DNA from 4 places in the Bradyrhizobium sp. P2_E8 genome. Region 2 is predicted to be linked to each of the others. Evidence: riboswitches for the same ligand, from Rfam matches in the RefSeq annotation. Region 2 holds a riboswitch; each other region holds the start of a gene.
What was found. A riboswitch is a leader RNA that binds a small molecule or an ion and turns the genes downstream of it on or off. The one in region 2 is predicted to bind cobalamin.
Positions count from the first base shown of each region.

Region 1: linked by a shared signal. The riboswitch ahead of AC1D00_RS25075 (TonB-dependent receptor) and the one ahead of AC1D00_RS14780 (energy-coupling factor ABC transporter permease) in region 2 are both predicted to bind cobalamin.
Region 3: linked by a shared signal. The riboswitch ahead of AC1D00_RS12325 (TonB-dependent receptor) and the one ahead of AC1D00_RS14780 (energy-coupling factor ABC transporter permease) in region 2 are both predicted to bind cobalamin.
Region 4: linked by a shared signal. The riboswitch ahead of AC1D00_RS03920 (DUF1636 family protein) and the one ahead of AC1D00_RS14780 (energy-coupling factor ABC transporter permease) in region 2 are both predicted to bind cobalamin.

Region 1 covers NZ_JBFUES010000511.1:273-5,192, forward strand. The annotation lists partial or broken gene AC1D00_RS25060 (penicillin-binding transpeptidase domain-containing protein) at 1-401, shown strand, start outside; gene AC1D00_RS25065 (DUF1214 domain-containing protein) at 411-989, shown strand; gene AC1D00_RS25070 (DUF1254 domain-containing protein) at 986-1,570, shown strand; cobalamin riboswitch at 1,964-2,171, shown strand; gene AC1D00_RS25075 (TonB-dependent receptor) at 2,298-4,766, shown strand; partial or broken gene glnQ (glutamine ABC transporter ATP-binding protein GlnQ) at 4,815-4,920, opposite strand, start outside.
Region 2 covers NZ_JBFUES010000221.1:2,617-7,525, reverse strand. The annotation lists gene AC1D00_RS14795 (histidine phosphatase family protein) at 1-374, shown strand, start outside; gene cobT (nicotinate-nucleotide--dimethylbenzimidazole phosphoribosyltransferase) at 381-1,433, opposite strand; gene cobF (precorrin-6A synthase (deacetylating)) at 1,444-2,193, opposite strand; gene AC1D00_RS14780 (energy-coupling factor ABC transporter permease) at 2,240-2,917, opposite strand; cobalamin riboswitch at 2,955-3,172, opposite strand; gene cobA (uroporphyrinogen-III C-methyltransferase) at 3,218-3,949, opposite strand; gene AC1D00_RS14770 (cobyrinate a,c-diamide synthase) at 3,946-4,909, opposite strand, start outside.
Region 3 covers NZ_JBFUES010000171.1:464-7,123, reverse strand. The annotation lists gene AC1D00_RS12330 (class I SAM-dependent methyltransferase) at 83-826, opposite strand; cobalamin riboswitch at 1,281-1,475, shown strand; gene AC1D00_RS12325 (TonB-dependent receptor) at 1,583-3,856, shown strand; gene AC1D00_RS12320 (PepSY domain-containing protein) at 3,859-5,304, shown strand; gene AC1D00_RS12315 (hypothetical protein) at 5,663-6,660, shown strand, end outside.
Region 4 covers NZ_JBFUES010000039.1:196-4,577, reverse strand. The annotation lists gene AC1D00_RS03930 (cobyric acid synthase) at 1-985, opposite strand, end outside; gene cobO (cob(I)yrinic acid a,c-diamide adenosyltransferase) at 997-1,632, opposite strand; cobalamin riboswitch at 1,673-1,892, shown strand; gene AC1D00_RS03920 (DUF1636 family protein) at 1,989-2,363, shown strand; gene cobW (cobalamin biosynthesis protein CobW) at 2,360-3,409, shown strand; partial or broken gene AC1D00_RS03910 (cobaltochelatase subunit CobN) at 3,409-4,382, shown strand, end outside.

The DNA.
Region 1 (4,920 bases), on a different contig from region 2:
GCAATGACGACTATTCGCCGACCAACCGCATGACCGGCGGCTCGCTGCCGGCGCAGACCTGGCACGACATCATGGTCGCGGCGCATCAGGGCGTCGAGGTCCGGGAAATCCCCGGCATCGGCATGGGCCAGAAGCTGCCGCCGCAGCCGATGGCCGCGCAAGCCAATGCCGCGCCGAAGGTGCTGGAGACCAAGCCCGGTCCGCCGCCGGTGCTGACCAAGCGCGGCGCCGACATCCTGGTGCGCGTCGAGAAGCTGCTGGATGACGCGGCCAAGACCGCGAACAAGTCGTCCGCCAACGACGGCAAGCCCGCCAAGCCGGCCTCGTCGACAAGCGCGCTCGCCTTCCCGCAAAACTATGCGGAAGAGAATGCGAATGCATCCGCCCCGCGCAAGAACTGATCGAAACCCGTGCGGCTGATCCTGACCACATTGACGGCCCTCCTGCTCGCGACCGTAGTGGGTGTCGGCGCGACCTGGATGACGACGACGCGCGGCACCGAGATCGGCGCGCTCACCATCGGCCCCTGGACCGCGCGCCCACGTACCGGCACCGCCGACGTCGACCCCTATTCGCGCGCCACGATCGTGCGCAACGGCGAGCTGCCAATCGGCACCGGTGACGGCGTCGCCTTCACCGCGACCGCCGACGACAAGAAGAAGGCGCTCGACGGCCGCTGCGACGTCGTCGTCTCCGGCGTGACGCCGCCGGCGCGGTTCTGGACGCTGACGCTGTACGACCGCAAGGGCCATCTCGTCGCCAATTCGCTGCAGCGCTACGGCTTCACCAGCCAGGAGATCGTGCGGCAGTCCGACGGCACCTTCGAGATCCGGATCGCCTCGCGCTCGCGCGCCGGCAACTGGCTGCCGACCGGCGGCATCGAGCGCTACGCGCTGATGCTGCGCCTCTACGACACCCCGGTCGGCGTCGCGACGCGCACCCAGCGCGATGCGCCGATGCCCACGATCTCGACGGTGGGCTGCTCATGATCCGGCTGGTGTTCACCATCGTTGCCGGTGTGGTGCTGGGCCTCGTGGTCCATCTCGTCAGCGTGCTGGCGCTGCCGCGGATCGCGACGCAGGACGCCTATTCGCGGCTGACGCCGATGACGAAGCTCAACGGCGTCACCCAGCTTCCGCTTGCCGATCCGAATACCTCACCGATGCCGTTCATGGACCCGGCCTTCGCGCTGGCGATCTGCCGCTACGATCTCACGGGCGGGCCGATCAAGCTCACCGTGCCGGTGAGCCAGGCCTACACCTCGGTGTCGTTCTACACCCGCAACGAGATCGCCTATTACGCCATCAACGACCGCTCCGCGGGCAAGAAGGTGATCGAGCTCGACCTGATGACGGAAGCGCAGCACAACGAGCTGCCCGAGGACGAGGAGATCACCGCGGCCGACCGCCTGATCATCGATTCCCCTGCGACCACCGGCCTGATCGTGATGAAGGCCCTCGCCGCCGAGCCCGGCCTGATGCCGCAGGCGCAGGCGACGCTCGCGGCGGCCACCTGCGCGCCGCAGACCGAGCCGCCAGCCAAGGCCGAGACGCCGCGTGGACGGCGGTGAGCGGGCTGTTAAGGCAGGCTCAAAACAAAAACTGAAAAAACAACCCCATGCACAGTAGCGGGGGCATTGAAATCATTTGTTGTTTTGAGTTCGCGCCAAACACGCTTGCTCGTACAAGCGCATCCGCGCCGGAGCGCCGCGATGTCGAGCTTTGACACGTCGGGCAAAACACCGGCAGAATGGCATCATCGAAAAGTTCGTAACACCCGCGCGGAGCAGTCCGTCGCGGGTGTTTTCATTTGGCAGCATTGCCTATGCCGCCGCTCTCGCGAGAGGTCTGCGCGTCTCGACGAGGTCCTTTGAACTGCCGGGCAAAACGGTCACACAATGGCACGATCGAAGGGCGAGCCTATCGAACAGCCCGCGCGGATGTTGACGGGCTCCTCGCCAGATGCCAGTTTCGTGATCGGTAGTGTCCGCAAGGACTCTTCAAGGGAATGCGGTGCGTCCGTCTCGGCGGACTATTCCGCGGCTGCCCCCGCAACTGTAGGCGGATAGCCGACGACCAAACGAACCACTGGAGTCCCGATCGGGCCTCTGGGAAGGCGGTCGAAGGCGATGACCCGCGAGCCAGGAAACCTGCTGCCAGCCATGAGTCACGCGCGAACGCATTGGGCGGGGTGCCCCGATGTCGGATGAGGAGCCGGTGCATCTGCCGCCTGGGGCGAAGGTAGATGGCTAAGGCAACCGCGGTGACGGTGTGTTTGCGTCGCCGTAGAGCGTTGTCGTGCAAAATCTTCATCTCGGTCCCGGCATTGCGCCGGAGTTTTCGCGTGTACGTATCGGCGTCTCCAGCGGATTAGGGGGGCAGTTTCGGGGCGCTACACCTGCCCTRCTCGCCTTGCTGCTCTCGACATCCCTGTCCTCGCTGGCGACGGCGCAGACTGCGGCTCAGAGTCCCCCGCAAGAGGTCGGCCCGGTGATCGTCTCGCCGGCCACACCCAAGCCAGCTCGCGCCAACAGCGCCGGCAATCAAAGGCCGCGGACCGCGCGCCGCGCCGCGTGGCGCAATCGCGCCGCCCCTGCCGTCGCCGCTCCGGCAACGCAGTCTCAGAGCGGCCGGGTGCAGACGCCGCTGAACACCGCCGCCGTCACCGATGTCGGCTCCCGGCTCGGGATCACGGCGCGGGAAACGCCGGCGACCGTCGAGGTGATCGGTCAGCAGACGATTCAGGATCTGGGCATCAAGACAACGACCGACGTCGCCAAGGCCGCCGTCGGCGTGACCGGCGGCGATGCGCCCGGTGCGCCCGCCATCTTCTCGATGCGCGGCTTTTCCGGCGACCAGCTCACCACGCTCTACAACGGCATCCCGATCGGCCCCTCGACCATGACCGGCCGCCCGATGGACACCGCCAATCTGCAGCAGGTCGAGATCATCAAGGGACCGGACTCGCTGGTGGCGGGGCTCGGGGCGACCGGCGGCGCGATCAACTACGTGACCAAGGCGCCGCACACCGGACCTGTTGTCAACGACGCCTTCACGTCCTACGATTCCTTCCACGGCTATCGCGCCGGCTACGGCTCGGGCGGCAGTACGCTGATCAACGGGCTCGACTACCGTTTCGACATCAGCCATTCCAACGACAAGAGCTTCATCGACGACACCTATTCGAAGCTCAGCAACGTCTCGGGCCAGCTGAACTATCGCGTCAACGACAGCCTGAAGATCTGGGGCGCGGCCGAGTACAAGCAGGACAAGGACCGCTTCTACTGGGGCACACCGCTGGTGCCGGCGAACGCGCCGGGCATCGTGCCGACATCAGGCATCGTCTCGGGTCAGTGGACCAATTACTATCTCAACGGCCACACCGGGACGCTCAATCCCGTCACCGTGGACGCGCGCACGCTGACCACCACCTACAATGTGCTCGACAATCACAGCGGCGCCAGCGAGCTGTGGCTGCGCAGCGGCTTCCAGTGGGACATCACCAACAACATCTCGCTGAAGAGCCAGGTCTACGGCTACGATGCGCACCGGCACTGGTTCAACAACGAGATCAACTCGTTCGACGATTCCGGTCCGAACAACGTCTATCGCGAGCGCCTGGCGCTGGATCACGCCCAGCGTCTCTACGGCAATATCACCGACCTCACCGTCAACTCGAATGTCGGCGGAATGGACAACCGCTTCGTCGCCACCGTCATGGCGAGCAGCTCGCAGTTCAACGTCTCGCAGGACACGCTGTTCTCCTCGGATACGGTCGATCTGGTCAATCCGGATCGCGGCCTCTACGGCCCGCGCAGCGACGAGAAGATCTACACCCACCTCAACACGGCCTCGCTGTCGTTCGAGGACCGGCTCAAGCTGACCTCGACCTTCGCGCTGATCGGCGGCATCCGCTTCGAGGACATTGAACTGTCGCGCACGCGCTACTCGCCGGAGGGCGTGTTGCGCACCGACCGCGGCTATCCGTTCTCGAAGATATTCAACCCGGTCACCGGCCGCGTCGGCTATACCTGGGAGGTCTCCCCGGGAGTCATGCTCTACAGCCAGTATGCGACGGCGGCCGATCCGACGGTCGCCAACATCTTCATCCTCGCACCAACGGTGCCGCTGTTGCTGACGACGTCGCGGACCTATGAGACCGGCGTGAAGGTGCAATCGGCCGACAAGCGCGCGGAGGCCACGTTCTCGGCATTCGACATCGAGCGCAAGAACGTCTACGTGCCCGAGAGCGGCATCGTCTTCAACGTCGCCGGCAAGATGGAATCCAAGGGCGTCGAAATCGCCGCCGCGGTTAACCCGGTCGCTGGCCTGAAGCTGTGGGGCAACGTCGCCTTCGTGCAGTCGCGCTTCATCGACTTCACCTATGTCGACGGCAATGGCGTCTTCCAGTCCTATTCGGGCAAGACGCCGCCGAACGTTCCGAACTTCATCGCCAATGCCGGGGCATCCTATCGGTTCGACACGAAACTGCCGGTGGAGATCGGCGGCCTCGTCCGTCACGTCGGCGACCGCTTCAACTTCCAGGACAATCTGGTCACCATGAACGCCTACACGATCTTAGACGCGTTCGCGTTCGTCGACATTCCAAAGGCCTATTTCCCGGGCGTCGAGCAGACCCGGATCAGCTTTCGCGTGAAGAACCTGACGAACAAGCTCTACGCCGCCTGGGGCGATCCCGGTTACACCGACCAGATCATCCTGGGCGCGCCACGCAGCTATGAGGTGGCGGCTTCGTTCAAATGGTGAAGCAAGGGCGCCTGCCGTCACCTTCCCGAGACCAGATGCCGTTTCCAATCAATGGATGATCTGGCCGAGGAAATCCCTCGCCCGCTCCGTACTCGGCGCGCGGAAGAAGGTTTCTGGATCGGCTTCCTCGACGATGGCGCCGCGATCCATGAAG
Region 2 (4,909 bases):
TCGACCCGGAGCTGGTGGGCGAGTTCAGCGAGCAGGATTTCGGCGATTGGACCGGCCGGCGGCATGACGACCTCGCCGCAATGGGCGGCGATGCCTACGCGCAATTCTGGGGCGATCCGGCGCGCACACGACCACCGGGAGGTGAAAGCTTTGAGGACCAGGTCGCCCGCGTCCGACATGGGCTGTCACGGATCGAAGCTGGGCCCGCAACGCTCGTCGTGCATTCCGGCACGATCCGCGCCGCGCTGTGCATCGCGCTGGATCTCACGCCGCAAGCCGCGCTGCGCTTCGTGATCGATCCGCTGTCGCTGACCCGGATCGACCGGCTGGCGACCGGCTGGCGCGTCGTGTCGGTCAATCAGCGCGTGGCGTGAGCCGGATCAGGCCGGGCGATCCGGCACATTGGCCTGCGCGAAGGTCGCCATGCCATTGTGAAGGCTGCAGGCGAGCCGCACCAGCGGCAGCGCGATGGCGGCGCCCGATCCCTCCCCGAGCCTGAGATCGAGGCTGATCAGCGGCTGCGCGTTCAGCGCGCGGAGCACCAGCCGATGCCCCTGCTCCGCCGATTGATGCGAGGGCAGCAGGAACGGCTGGCACGACGGATTGAGCCGCACGGCCGTCAGCGCCGCGACCGACACGATGAAGCCGTCGATCAATACAGGGATACGGCGCTGCGCGGCCGCAATGATGGCGCCGCAGATGGCCGCGATCTCGAGGCCGCCAACGGCGCACAGGATTTTTTCGGGCGGCGCACCCGCAACGCCGTGACGCGCAATCGCGGCATCGATCACGTGCGCCTTGTGCGCACGGCCGGCGGCATCGACGCCAGTGCCGCTGCCGGCGATCTCCTCGGCGCTCACGCCGAGCAGGCTCGCCGCGATCGCCGCCGAGGTCGTGGTGTTGCCGATGCCCATCTCGCCGAAGATCAGAAGATCGGGCTGGCTGGCTTCCGCGCGCGCGACGGCGCGCTGACCGGCTTCGAAAGCGAAGGCCAGCTCGGACGGTGCGAGCGCCGCCTCGACACTGAAATCGCGCGTGCCGCTGCGCGGCTTGTCGATGACGATGCCTGCTACCGCCTCCGGCGCCAACGTGCCGGCGTCAACCACCTCCAGGCTCGAACCAAGCTCCCGCGCCAGCACCGAGATCGCAGCGCCACCGGAGGCAAAATTCGCCATCATCGCGATGGTCACTCCTTGCGGATAGGCCGACACGCCTTGCGCGACGATGCCGTGATCGCCGGCGAAAATGATGATCGGCACGCGTGCCGCGCGCGGCTGCTTGGTCGCTTGCAGGCCCGCGAGCTCGATCGCGAGCTGCTCGAGCCGGCCGAGCGCGCCGGTCGGCTTCGTCAGTTGCGCCTGCCGCGCGATCGCCGCCTCGCGATGGACCGCGGAGATTTCGGGACATTTTTGGGTGACCCAGTCGGGGAGCATGCTGCCTCGCTTACGGCCTGCGCTTGAGAATGTAGCTGTCCATGATCCAGCCATGCCGCTCGCGCGCCTGCTGCCGCAGCGCGGCGATGCGCGGCCCTACCTCGGCAAGCGCGCCGGACATGACGATCTGATCGGGCATGCCGAGATAGGCGCCCCACCAGATGTCGAGCCCGGCCGGATCGAGCGACTGGAACGCCGTGCCGCCATCGAGCATCACGACCACGGTGTCGACGCCCTGCGGCCAGCCGCCTTCACGCAAGCGCCGTCCCGTCGTGACCAGAAAGGGCTCGCCGATGTCGTTGAGCGGCAGCGCATGCGCCGCGCACAGCGCCTGGATCGACGTGATACCGGGGATGACCTCGATATCAGGCAAGGGATCGAGCCGGCGCGCAATGCGCAGCGAGGAATCGTAGAGCGAAGGATCGCCCCAGATCAGCAGCGCGACCCTGCCGTCACCTTCGAGTTGGCTTGCGATTGTCCGCGACCACGTCGCGGCGACCGCATCGTGCCAATCGTCCACACCCTTGCGATAGTCCACTTCACCGGCGTCGCGGACGGGAAGGTCGAACTCGGCAATGCGCGTCGTTGGATTGGTGAGCACATCCGCGCAGATCGTCCGCCTGAGATCGGCGAGATCGGATTTCGCTCTCCCCTTGCGCGGGATCAGGATGAGATCGGCCGCGTTAATGGCTTGAACGGCGGCGCGCGTGAGCTGCTCGGGATCACCGCAACCGATGCCTATCAGGGAGAGCGTGAGCATCACGTTCGCGAAGGGCGGCCATCACGGCCGCCCTTTCGCTTGTCTCTTAGGCCGCGTTGTGCAGGCGCGGGGTCACGAGGCCGGGCGCGGTGACGCCGCGCAGCGACTTCGCCAGCGCCAGCACGGCGAGATCGGCCAGCGGCTCGATCACGATGACGAGCGCGTAGGAGGCCGCGAAGGTCGCGATGTTGACGAGGTTGGTCGCGCCAAAGCCGGAACCATAGAGCGCCCAGAACGCGACCCACGCGATGACGCCGGCCTGATAGGTCGTCGAAAGCGCCAGCGCCTGGCGATACCTGAGATCGACATAGGCGGTGTTGCGGGCAACGATCCGTCCGGCGATCGCCTGGATCGCGAACAGCGGCACCAGCAGCGTGGTGACGTTCATGCCGTATTGCGGCAGGTCCGGCGGCTCGAAGAACACACCCTGGAACAGCAGGCCGAACGCAAGGCCGAAGGCCGCCGGCGCTGCCCCGAACAGCAGGAACAGGGTCGAGCCAAGGATGAAGTGCACCTCGGACACGCCGACCGGGAAGTGCGGCAGGATCTCGAAGAAGACGAACACGAGGCCCGTGGTGGCGAGCGTCCGCGCCGCGAACGACGTGATGCCCTGCTCGCGCACGGTCTCGACCGCGAGCTTCAACGCAACGCCGCCGACGGCGATGCCGGTTGCGTAACTCAACACGAGCTTGGCGCCCGATACGACTCCGGGTTCGATATGCATGGTTCAGTTCCTTCCTGCCGTCACACCCGACGGCCTTGGCCACAAAACATGCACGGCCGGTCTCCTGGCTCGCGGTTCACTGGGGTTCTCCGGCCTTCCCGAGCCTTGCGGCCCAGTGGCTGATCGGAGCCCCTCACCGCTTACAGTCGCGGGGGCGGCTGGGGTTTTGGGCGGCGCAACTGTCCGCCCACCCCCATTCCCGATTATGCTCCGGCGGCTTGCACCGCATCGAGCACCATGCCCGTCCTGTGTGCCCCTTTCGCCAGCCGGGCGTCAAGGGCTGAAGGGCGATTGAGACCATCATGACGGGTATTCTCCCGCCAGTGCGCCGAACAGGATCACGGCGGCCGTCGAGGCAGCGCCGCCCCGCGCAAGCTGCTCGGCCAGCTCGGCAATGGTGGTGCGGACCAGCCGCTCGTCGGGCCGGCCGAGGGATTCGGCGAACAGCGCCGGCGTGGTCGGCGCGAGGCCGTGCGCGATCAACTTTGCGGCAAGGGCCGGAAAGGTGCGGCGGCCCATATAGACCACGGTGGTCGCCTCAGGGTCGGCCAGCGCCGCCCAGTTCAGGTTTTGCGGCAGCTCGCCGGTGACGTCGGCCCCGGTCACGAACTGCACCCGGCGCGAGGTATGGCGCCGGGTCAGGGGTATGCCGGCTTGCGCAGCGGCCACGCAGGCCGAAGTGACGCCGGGAACGATCTCATAGCCGATGCCGGCTTCGCGCAGCGTTTCGAGTTCCTCCTCGAGCCGGCCAAAGATGCCGGCATCGCCGGACTTCAACCGCACCACGCGCGCGCCAGTCGCGGCATAGTCGACCAGCAGGCGGTTGACGTGATGCTGCTTGGTCGAAGGCCGCCCGGCCCGTTTCCCCACCGCAACGAGATTGGCGCCGGGACGGGCGAGGTCGAGGATCGCGCCCGAGGCGAGGTCGTCAAAAAGCACGACATCGGCCTCGCGCAGCCGGGCGGCACCCCTGAGCGTGAGAAGCTCGGGGTCGCCGGGACCGGCGGAGATAAAGGAGACAAAACCGCTCACCGGTCCTCCGCGATCAGATGGAAGAACGTGCCGGTGGCGTTGCCCCGGCGCGAACCGGTCTCGGCGATGACCGCACCGGTCGCATCGTGCACGACCGCGAGCGGCGTGTCGGGCTGGGCAAGAATGGTCGAATAGTGGAACTCATGGCCGCGCAGGCGTGCGCCGGCGCGATGTCCCGGCATCGGCGCGGCGAGTTCGGCGAGACGATAGCCCAGATGCATGCGGCGCTTGGCAAAGCTGGTCTCCAGGCCGAGCAGGCCCGCCATCTCATGGCAGACACCGTCGGCGTCGGTCAAAGCGGTTCCTAGCACCATATAGCCTCCGCATTCACCGTGCACCGGTCGCGTCTCGGCGAAGGCGCGCAAGCCGCTGCGAAAGCGCGCGTTGGCCGCGATCTTCCCGGCATGAAGCTCGGGATAGCCGCCGGGCAGCCAGCAGACATCGGCGCTCGCATCGGGCGCTTCATCGGCAAGCGGCGAGAAGGTCGAGATGTCGGCGCCCGCCGCGCGCCAGGCTTCCAGCATATGCGGGTAGACGAAGGAGAACGCGGCATCGCGGGCAAGCGCAATGCGCTGCCCCGGCGGCGTCACGTTCAGACCGTTCGCCGCGGATTGCGGCGACCAGCTGGCTGCCGATCGCAGCACCGCATCGAGATCGACATGCTCGGCGACGAAGCGCGCGGCCTCGTTGATCAGCTTGCCGATCTCGGCCTGCTCCTCCGCCTGCACCAGGCCGAGATGCCGCTTCGGCAGGTTGATCTCGGCATGGCGCGGCAGCGCGCCGAACACGGCGATGCCGGCGTCGTCAAGCGCACGCCGTACGAGGTCTTCATGGCGCTGGCTGGCGACCCGGTTGAGCACGACGCCGGCAAGGCGCACGCCAGGGCGGTAGTCGCGGAGACCCGCAGCGATCGCCGCAGCCGTCTGCGCCTGTCCCGAAGGATCGATCACCAGCAGCACC
Region 3 (6,660 bases), on a different contig from region 2:
ACGGCCGTTTTGGGTCGATCGCGCCGGTCGGGCGCTCGGACATGTTCGCGTATCGCTTCTGAGACGGGCGGCGGGCGTGGTGTCAGCGCGTGCCGGCAGGATCCCTGCAAGCAACGATGTCGCGGGGAGATTTTCGACCCGCTACCTCCGGCGGAGAGAATACGGCCAGGTACCCTCCATCCCCTGCGAGCTTATATGTGGCGACCTCGCGATAGCCGACGGCGGTCAATTCGCAGCGCAGGAGCTCGATTGGCGTGCCATGCTTCGACGTCGGAAGCTCGAGGTCGACAATTCCGACCCGTGCACCCTGCTTCAAGGCGGGCGCGAGATTGTAGAGGAAGGCATAGGGTTGCGCTATCTCGTGATACATGTGCACAAGGATTGCGGCATCCAGCGACGAAGCGGGCAGACGCGGGTCGTGTGGTTCGCCGAGCGCGAATTGCACGTTCGTCAACTTCAGAGATTCTGTTCGCCTGGCGAGTTCTATGAGGTAATCCCGCGTGACTTCCTGGGCAACGACAGAGCCGGCGGGTCCGACGAGGTACGAGAGTCTGACCGTGTGGTAGCCACTGCCTGCACCAATGTCGCCGACTGTCATGCCAGGTTTCAGTTCAAGAACGCGTGCGATCTGGCCGGCCTCATCGAGAGCGTCGCGGCGCTCTTCGGCGGAGCGGCGTGAGCTGACAATCCGTGCAACAGGGCGCTGTGGTGAGGGAAACTCGTTTGCCGCAACTCCGGGGGGAGCCAGATAAGCTATGTCAGCGGCATATGCGCAAGCTGCAGTAAACGCCACAAGGAGCGTCGCTGCATAAACCAGTGCCGTCACGCCCCTGCCAGGCTTTCTCAACCGGTCGAGGCGCAGTCGCCCGGGTTTTGTGAGCTCTCGATGTGCGCTCACCGTCAAGTCAATGAGGTTCAGTGTAGCGGGCAACTCCATCCGTGCGCCTCGCGCTTACGCCCACCCATTGCACCTGAAAGCAAATCCTATCAACCCAATGGATCTGCATTGGGTCAAGCCATTAATGTCCGTTGCGGGTCAAAATGCGCCGTTCAGGCGGCACGCCGTCTGCTTCCGGTCTACCCCTATGAGCCGACAAATTGGCGTTTCGTCTGCACTTCGTGTTTGGGCCACAACCTGACTTGGCCCGAGACAGACGAAAGGCCGCCCCCGGGTGGTCGCCAGCTAAGGACTTTGGCAATCCCCGCTCGGTCGGGCGATCGGGACAGCGCGCTGCTTTCCGCCGCAGCCCGATGGCCAGTTGACAGTCCTTTGCAAATAAAATTAGGGTGCCTGCGACGGTTCTCTTTCGGGAGATCAATAGGGAATACGGTGCGGGGATCCCCCAACGCCGTGGCTGCCCCCGCAACTGTAAGCGGCGAGCCTTCGTCAAAAGCCACTGGGCCTGCGGGCTTGGGAAGGCGGCGACAGGCAGCGACCCGCGAGCCAGGAGACCTGCCGTCAGTCGTGGTCACACGCGAGCACATTGGGCGGGGTGTCCTGATGAGTGTTGAGCTGTCTTCCTCTTGAGGCAGCGGCCAAACTGCGTTCGCGGTGACGTGCCACGTTATCGCGAGACTATTGATGACCTCCCGTAAAATTTCCGCGCCACGGCAGCGCTGCGCGTTGCTCCGTTCAGTTGCATTCTCCTGCCTTGTGCTGTCGACCGACGGCTGGGCGCAGTCCGAAAGGCCGGGCCAGACGCTCGACCCTGTGGTGGTGCAGCCGCCAGTGAGGCAGCCGAATGCCCGCAGCACCCGACGCAGCGATGCAATGCGCTCCGCGCGCTCACGCCAACAACGAAGTGTAACTGGCGACTCGCGTGCTCCGACTGTGAACCCGACGGGTCCGGCGTTCGCCGCACCGACGCTCAACCTCACCGGTGCGAGCACGGCCGGCAGCCGCCTCGGCCTCACGCGACTGCAGACGCCGGCCAGCGTGGAGGTGATATCAGCCGAGACCATCGCCGAGCGCGGCCAGCAGAACATCCTGGACGCGGTGACGCAAAACGCGACCGGTTTCACAGCGAGCCCGGCCCCCGGCAATGGCGGCGTCTCGTTCAATACCCGCGGCTTCACGGGCCTTGGCTCCGTCATGACGCTGTACGACGGCACCCAGCTCTACATCGGTGCCGGGACGGTGACCTTTCCGTTCGACACGTGGTCGACTGAGCGCATCGAAGTGCTGCGCGGCCCTGCGTCGGTGATGTATGGCGCCGGTGCGGTCGGCGGCGCCATCAACATCGTTTCGAAACTGCCGTCGTGGGTCGCTCGCAACCAGGCAGAGGTCTCGCTGGACAGCAACATGACGAGGCGAATTGCCGTGGATAGCGGCGGCCCGGTTAGCAAGGACGTGGCCTATCGGATCACCGCCACCGGCAACATATCGGACGGATGGGTTGATCGTGACGACACCTCGAATGTCGCGCTTCATGCCGTGGTCCAGATCAGGCAGAACGAAGACGTCACCTGGACGCTGTCCACGGACTACGGTGACCGCAACCCATCGCGGTACTTCGGAACGCCGTTGATCAACGGCATACTTAATGAATCTCTCCGGTTCAAGAACTACAATGTCAGCGACAGTCACATCCGATACCAGGATAGCTGGAACCAGGTGAAGACCGAATGGCAGGTTGCCGATGGCATCTCGATCCAGAACACGCTCTACTACCTGAACTCCAAGAGGCACTGGAAGGACGTCGAGAGCTACGCCTACAATCCCGCCACCGGCCTGATCAATCGAAGCAGCTACATCGAGATTTTTCACGATCAGCAGCAAGTCGGCAATCGCTTGGATGCGAAATTCCGCGGGCACGTCCTTGGCATGGCCAATGAGTTCGTGGCGGGCTTCGACGTCAACAGCATCAATTTCACCCACACCAACAATTCGCCTTATGGCGGCTCATCGTCCGTCAACCCGTTCAACTTCGTTCCAGGCTTGTTCAGCAGCCCGAACGCCACGATTCCCAGTTACGGCAGCGTAACCAACCAGTATGCGCTGTTTGCCGAAAACCGGCTGTCGGTGACCGAGCAACTATCCTTGATTGCCGGTATCCGCCAGGATGACCCGACCATCACGCGCACCGACCATGTCACGCCCGCCAACAGCTTCGAGAAGTCGTTCTCCTCGACAACCTGGCGCGCCGGTGCGGTCTATACACCGATGAAGGACCTCGCATTCTATGGCCAGTATGCAACGGCCGTCGACCCTGTCGGAGGGCTCATCTCGCTGTCCTCCGCAAACAAGAACTTCGATCTGGCCACAGGCAAACAGATCGAGATCGGCGTCAAGCAATCGTTCTGGGGCGGCCGGGGTGAATGGACACTGGCCGGCTACGAGATCGTAAAGAACAACCTGCTGGCACGCGATCCCAACATTCCTTCGCTCACCGTCCAGGTCGGCCAGCAATCATCGCGTGGGATCGAAGCATCAGTCGGATTCCTACTCGACTATGGCTGGCGAATAGATGCAAACACCGCCTTCCTGCGCGCGAAGTATGACGACTTCGTGCAATCGGTTGGTGGCGTGGCCGTGAACTATGCCGGCAACGTGCCGGTCAACATACCGCAGACCGTCTCCAACATCTGGGCGACCTGGGCCTTTGCGCCGAACTGGTCGGCCAATGCGGGCGTGCAGATCGTCGGCAAGACCTACGCGGACAATGCCAACACGATGACGCGCCCGGCCTATAACATCGTCAATGCCAGTGTGCAGTGGAAGCCCGATCTCAACACCACCGTGTCGTTCCGCGTCTACAATCTGTTCGACGAGGTGTACACGACTTCGGGCGGCACCACACAGTGGCTGCTCGGCATGCCCCGCACGGCTCAGCTCGCGGTCAACGTGAAGTTCTGAGCGTGGCACGCGCCCTGAAACGAACGCTCCGGCGGTGGCTGTATATCGGGCACCGGTGGATCGGCATCACTACCTGCCTGTTTTTCGCCATGTGGTTCATTTCCGGCGTGGTGATGATGTACGTCGCCTTTCCCAGCCTTTCAGACAAGGAAAGACTGGCAGCGCTTCCCGACATTCAATGGGAGAAGGTGACGCTGTCGCCGGACGACGCGATGAAGATGGCAGGCGCCACCCGCTATCCGCGCGATCTCCGGCTTTCCATGCTGGCCGACGAGCCGGTGTATCGGATGACGGGCTGGGACAGCAAACGGCAGACGATCTCTGCAGCCGATGGCCACGTCATCACTGGCATTTCCGAACAGCAGGCGCTCGACGTCGTGCAACATCATCCCGCGAGCAAATCACCGCGGCTCGAAGCGATCATCGACCGAGACCAATGGAGCGTAACTGCCCGTTATGATCCGCTGCGACCGCTCTACTTGATTGCGCTCGGCGACGATGCCGGCACCAAGCTCTATGTCTCCTCGCGCTCCGGCGAGACTGTGCTCGATACCAACCACACCGAGCGCGTCTGGAACTGGCTCGGCTCGATTCCACACTGGATCTATCCGACCGTGTTGCGCAAGGATGGGCCATTGTGGCGGCTGGTCGTGCTTTGGATCTCTGGAATCTGCCTCATCGTCGGCGCCACCGGCATCTGGATCGGCATCCTGCGCGTACGGCTGAGGCGGCGGTATGCGAGCGGCAAGATCACGCCCTATCGTGGCTGGATGGCGTGGCACCATGTCACCGGCTTGATTGCGGGCGTCTTCGTGCTGACCTGGACGTTCTCTGGCTGGCTTTCGCTAAACCCCGGCGGATATTTTGCGAACCGCAACACGACGGGCGAGGTGCTGCAACGCTATGCCGGCCACGATGCGCCGACGATCGCGACGAAGTTGCCGGCGCCGCAATCCGCCGTGGTCGAAGCGCGCTTTGTCTGGCTCGATGGCAATCCGATGATGATCGCCGCATCGCGTGATGGCGCGCAGCGGCCGCTCGATGTGATGTCGGGCGAGGTTATGACACTCCCGCAGGATCGTGTGTGGACCGCAGCAACGAAACTGTTGCCGCGAGCACGTCTTGCGGAGCAACGCATCCTCAGGGAGTACGATGCCTATTGGTATGCGCATCATCACGACCGCGAATTGCCGGTCTTGCGGGCGATGTTCGACGATGATGCGAGAACGTGGTTTCACATCAGCCCTGTTACGGGCGACATCATCGGCCGCGTGGACGGCAGCCGTCGCACCTATCGCTGGCTGTTCAACGCGCTGCACAGTTTCGATTTCCGGTTTCTGCTGACGTATCGCCCGGCCTGGGACATCGTGGTTTGGCTGCTGTCGATCCTTGGCGCCATCGTCTCTGTGAGCGGTGTCGTCGTCGGCTGGCGCTATCTGCGCCATTGAAGTGAATTGCGCCGTTGGCAATGTCCGTTCCGGGTCAATCGCGTCGGTTTACCCCGATGTGATGACTTCCGGTCTGGCCGGATAAGCCGACATCGTCAGATCGGACCTGCATGTCTCGAACGGGCCATTAGCGGACATTGATTGGCCTTCCGCGTTCTCCGGAAAGCGTAGTAGGCTACGCCCACTGCCGTCCGTGCCCAATTGTTGCGGAGGGACTGGCCCTGAAACTTCGCCGCTGAAATTTTCTGCATATCGCCGCGGGGGCCGGCCAGATCGTGTTTCCGCCGCCGAAGGAGGCTCTCAATTCCGCGCGCAAAATTTCGCGTTGACGGACCGAACTAGGACAGGAAAAGCAGACATGGCCGCTTTTCAAGAGGTTTTCCGCCGCTCCGGCATCGATGAGCGCCGCAGCCCGCCGGGCATGGTCGTGCCGTTCGGCGGCTCCAACATCGTGGCGCTGATCGATCCCGGAAGAAAGCTCAAAGTCGATCCTAACGCCCATGCCCTCGGGATCAAGGAGATCGATGGCGCCGATACCCTTAGACGCGTAATGCAAGCCAGAGACATCTTCTCCGAACCCAATATCGATCCGCAGCTCAGGGCGGCGTCACTTCCCGCCACCTTCAATGGCGATGCACGGTTTTTCGAAATCAATGGCCGGATTAAGCCGATTGGCTTTCCCGGCCTGGAGGTGGTGGCCCGGTCGGCCGGCCGGAAGATCGAAGCCAAGCTCCATGTCGTCGTGCTGCCAGAAATCAAGATCAAGGTGGCGTTCCGCAATGTCATGGTTCCGGGGAGTGGCGGCGCTCCGGCGTTTCACGCCAAGAAGCCCTGCAGCGAGCAAGATGAATTGCTGACGATGAACAATATATGGAGGCCGCAGGCCAACATCCGCTTCGAGCGGGTGCCAAGCGACTGGCTGGTCGTCGACGACTCGCAGGCTGCCGTCAAACAGGAGCTCGCCAATGCGACTGGCATGAAGGATGCGAGCCTGGCGACCTTTCCCGATGTGATCGACGTCGAAAAACTGAAGGGCTTCTTCGTCAAACACAAAGTCCAGGGCGCCCATCTAACCATTTTCTGCGTCGATAAGGTTTGGTCCAATGGCGGCCTCGCCAATGGCTCGTTTGCTCGATCGCTGGACCTTGCCTTCATCAGCTCGCAACGCGGGCCCAACACGTCTGCCCATGAAGCTGGGCATTTTCTCGGCTACTACTCGAAGAGCGCGAGCAAACCTTGGGACAGCCAAGGCCACACGCTGGAGACCGATCCGAAAACCAGAAAAGAAAACAGGGCGGAAGACATCAAGATGCTGATGCGCGGGGGAGGCGCCGGGTGGAAAATTCCGTTTAATCT
Region 4 (4,382 bases), on a different contig from region 2:
CGAGGATGTGGCCGCCGCGGCGATAATGCGCCAGGAGATCAATGTCCCAGCCCTGCGCGCGCAGGAAGGCGAGGTCGCCGCGGGTCGATTTGGAGCCGGGGATGATGACGAGCCTCACGTCGCCGGGGATCGCTTCACCCGGACGGACCATCACGAGATCGACGCCGGGTTCGAGCTTGAGCGGATCGAGATCGTCGAAATTGGCGATCCGTGACAGCGCGAGACAGGCGATCTTGCATTGGCCCGGCTTTCGCGCGTCGCTGAGGCCCAGCGCGTCCTCGGCCGGCAGCTCGCCGGCGCGCGCAAACCAGGGCAGCACACCAAGGCCGCGCCAGGACGTCTTCTGCTCGATCAGCTTGTAGCCGTCGTCGAACAGCGTGGGATCGCCACGGAACTTGTTGATGACAAAACCCCGGATCATCGCGGCATCGTCGGGGTCGATCACCGTCTTGATGCCGACGAGCTGGGCGATGACGCCGCCCCGGTCGATATCGCCGATCAGCACAACCGGCACATCGGCCTTTCGGGCAAAGCCCATATTGGCGATGTCGGCCTTGCGCAGGTTCACTTCGGCGGGACTGCCGGCGCCTTCGACCAGCACGAGATCGGCCCGCGCCTTCAGCCGCTCGAAGCTCTCCAGCACGGAGCCCATCAGCTGTGGCTTCATCGCCGCATAGTCACGCGCACGCGCAGTTGCGATGCGCTTGCCATGCACGATGACTTGCGCTCCGACATCGGTCTCCGGCTTCAGGAGCACCGGGTTCATGTCGGTGTGTGGCTCGACGCCGGCGGCGAGGGCTTGCAGTGCTTGAGCGCGGCCGATCTCGCCACCATCGACGGTCACGGCCGCATTGTTCGACATGTTCTGCGGCTTGAAGGGAAGCACGCGCAGGCCGCGCCGCGTGAAGGCGCGCGCAAGACCGGCGACGATGAGCGACTTGCCCACGTCCGAGCCGGCCCCCTGGATCATCAATGCGCGCGCCATCGCGTGTGTCTTCAGAACTCGACGCCGGCCTGCGCCTTGATGCCGGAGCGGAACGGATGTTTCACCAGCGTCATCTCGGTGGCGAGGTCGGCGATCTCGATCAGCTCGTCCTTGGCGTTACGCCCGGTGAGCACGACATGCGTCATCTCAGGCTTTTGCGTGCTGAGGAATTCGACGACCTCAGCGATATCGAGGTAGTCGTAGCGCAGCGCGATGTTGATCTCGTCGAGCACGACCATGCGCAGGCTGGGATCGAGGATCAGCTCCTTCGCCTTCTCCCAGCCGGCGCGTGCGGCGGCGATGTCGCGGGCGCGGTKCTGCGTCTCCCAGGTGAAACCTTCGCCCATCGCGTGGAACTGGCAGAGATCGCCGAAATGACCCGTGAGCAGGCGGCGCTCGCCGGTGTCCCAGGCGCCCTTGATGAACTGCACCACCGCGCAGGGGAAGCCGTGGGCGACGCAGCGCACGATCATGCCGAAGGCCGAGGACGACTTGCCCTTGCCGGCGCCGGTATGGACGATGATGAGGCCCTTTTCGCCGCTCTTGGTCGCCATGATCTTGTCGCGGGCGGCCTTCTTCTTCGCCATTTTCGCGGCGTGGCGGGCGTCGGTTTCCTCGCTCGTTTGGGTATCCGGTTCAGGCGTCATCGTACCTGGTCCTTCGGCTTGACAAGAGGCGGCCGGGGGCAAATGGTGGCCCGGCGTTGGTTCCTGTCCTATGACAGGCGAAGAGGGAATGCGATAGGGTCCGAATCGGCAAGATTTGGGTCCAAAATGCAGCCGCCCCCGCGACCGTGACCGGAGAGATGCCCGAGGCCACTGACCCCTAACGGGATCGGGAAGGCGGGGATCGAAGGGTAAAACCCTGCTCCGCAAGCCGGGAGACCTGCCAGCGCGGACGATTTTTGGACCGGCGGACGGGGTGTTCCGCGACGGGGAAACGGACCCTCGCAAGACCGGTTCGTGGGCCTCTTCGCCTCCCGCTGTTTATTCTGGAAGAGGCGATGACCGTCACACTTCACGTCTGCATTACCTGCCGCGCCGGCGAGACACTTGGCGAGGGCGAAGTCACTCCGGGCAAGCGCCTTCACGGTGCGATCCTGGAGGCCGGCGTGCCCGATGGCGTCAATGTGGTTCCCGTCGAATGCCTGTCGGCCTGTAACCAGGGTTGCTCGGTCGCGCTGAGCGCGCCCGGCCGCTGGTCCTATGTCTATGGCCGCCTGTCGGATGCCAACGCGCGCGACGTGATCGCGGGCGCCGCCGCCTATGCGGCCGCGCCCGACGGCCTCGTGCCCTGGCGCAGCCGCCCCGAGATCTTCCGCAAGCAATCGCTTGCCCGCATTCCCCCCATTGCCGTCGTGCCGGAGGCCGCCGAATGAATTCGCTCGCAAAAGTCCCTGTCACGGTGGTGACCGGCTTTCTCGGCTCCGGCAAGACGACGCTGATCCAGCATCTTCTCGCAAATCCCAACGGCAAGAGGCTCGCGGTGCTCGTCAACGAGTTCGGCAGCGAGGGCGTCGACGGCCAGATCCTGAAGTCCTGCGCCGATGCCAATTGTCCGGAGGAAAACATCGTCGAGCTCGCCAATGGCTGCATCTGCTGCACCGTTGCCGACGATTTCATCCCGACCATGGAACTGTTGCTGGCGCGGCCCGTAAGGCCCGATCACATCCTGATCGAGACCTCGGGCCTCGCGCTGCCCAAGCCTTTGCTCAAGGCGTTCGACTGGCCGGAGATCCGCTCGCGCATCACCGTGGACGGCGTGATCGCGCTCGCCGATGCCGAGGCCGTCGCCGCCGGACGCTTTGCGCCGGATCCGGCCGCGGTGGAAGCGCAGCGTGCGGCGGACGAAAATCTCGATCACGAGACGCCGCTGTCGGAAGTGTTCGAGGACCAGATCGCCRGCGCCGACATCGTGCTGCTCACCAAGGCCGATCTCGCAGGTGCTGCGGGGATCGAAGCGGCCAAGGCTGCCATCACCGCCGAGATGCCGCGCCGCGTGCCGATGCTCCCCATCACTGATGGAGCGATCGACGCCCGCGTCATCCTCGGCCTCGGTGCTGCCGCCGAGAATGATCTCGCCGCGCGCCCGTCGCATCACGACGGCGAAGAGGAGCATGAGCACGACGACTTTGCCTCAGTGGTAATCGACCTTCCTGAGGTCACGGATATCGACACACTGGTCGCCTCGGTTCAGCGCCTGTCGCGCGAGCAGAACGTGCTGCGCGTCAAGGGCTACATCGCGGTCGCGGGCAAGCCGATGCGCCTGCTGCTCCAGGCGGTCGGTGAGCGCGTGCGTCACCAGTTCGACAAGCCCTGGGGCGCGGTCGCGCGCCAGTCAAGGCTCGTCGTGATCGGCGAGCACGGCGATATCGACGAGGCCGCGATAAGAGCGGGACTTGGTCTTTCAGGATCTGGCATCTGATGCACGTCGTCTTCCGCGAGAGCCGCGGTCTGGAAGAGACCGCGACGCCAAGGGACATCGGCCAGGACCCGGCCGATCTCGTGGTGCTCTCGTACTCGGATTCCGATCTGGCCGCGTTCGCGGCCGGCTGGCGGCGCGGCCGCGACAGCCTGCCGTCGCTGCGGCTCGCCAATCTCGCCGAACTGCGTCATCCGCTTTCTATCGACACCTACATCGAGCGCACGCTGGCCCAGGCTCGCGGCATTCTGGTCCGCCTGATCGGCGGCGAGTCCTATTGGCTCTACGGACTCGCGGCTCTCCAGCAACTTGCGAAGGCGCGCGGCATCGTGCTCGCGGTGCTGCCGGCCGATGGCCGCGACGACACACGGCTCGATGCATACTCAACCCTGCCGGTCTCGACGCTGCGCCGCTTGAAGGTGCTCTGCGACACCGGTGGTCCGGTCGCGGCGCAAGCGGCGATCGCGCAGCTTGCACTGGCCTCGGGCCTCTACGCCGGTCCGGTCGTCGGCGAGACGACCGTGCCCGAGATGGGCTTTTACGATCCCGCGCGCGGCGTCATCGCGGCGATACCGGACGGCGAGGGCAGGCCGCGCGCGCTGGTGACGTTTTATCGCTCGTACCTCACCGCCGCGGACACCGGCCCGGTCGACGCGCTGATTGCCACGCTGCGCGAGAAGGGGTTTGACGCGTATGGCCTTTTCGTCACCTCGCTGAAGGCCGCGGGCGTTGCGGACTGGCTGCGGGCGCTCCTTGCGCAAGATCCTCCGGCCGCGATCGTCAATGCGACGGCGTTCTCCGCGGTCGGCGATGACGGCACGACACCGTTCGATGCTGCATCGTGTCCCGTGTTCCAGGTCGCGCTCTCCACGGCGCGGCGCGAGGAGTGGGCGGAATCGCTGCGCGGCCTGTCGCCCGGCGACCTTGCGATGCATGTGGTGCTGCCCGAGGTCGACGGTCGCCTGTTCGCGGGCGT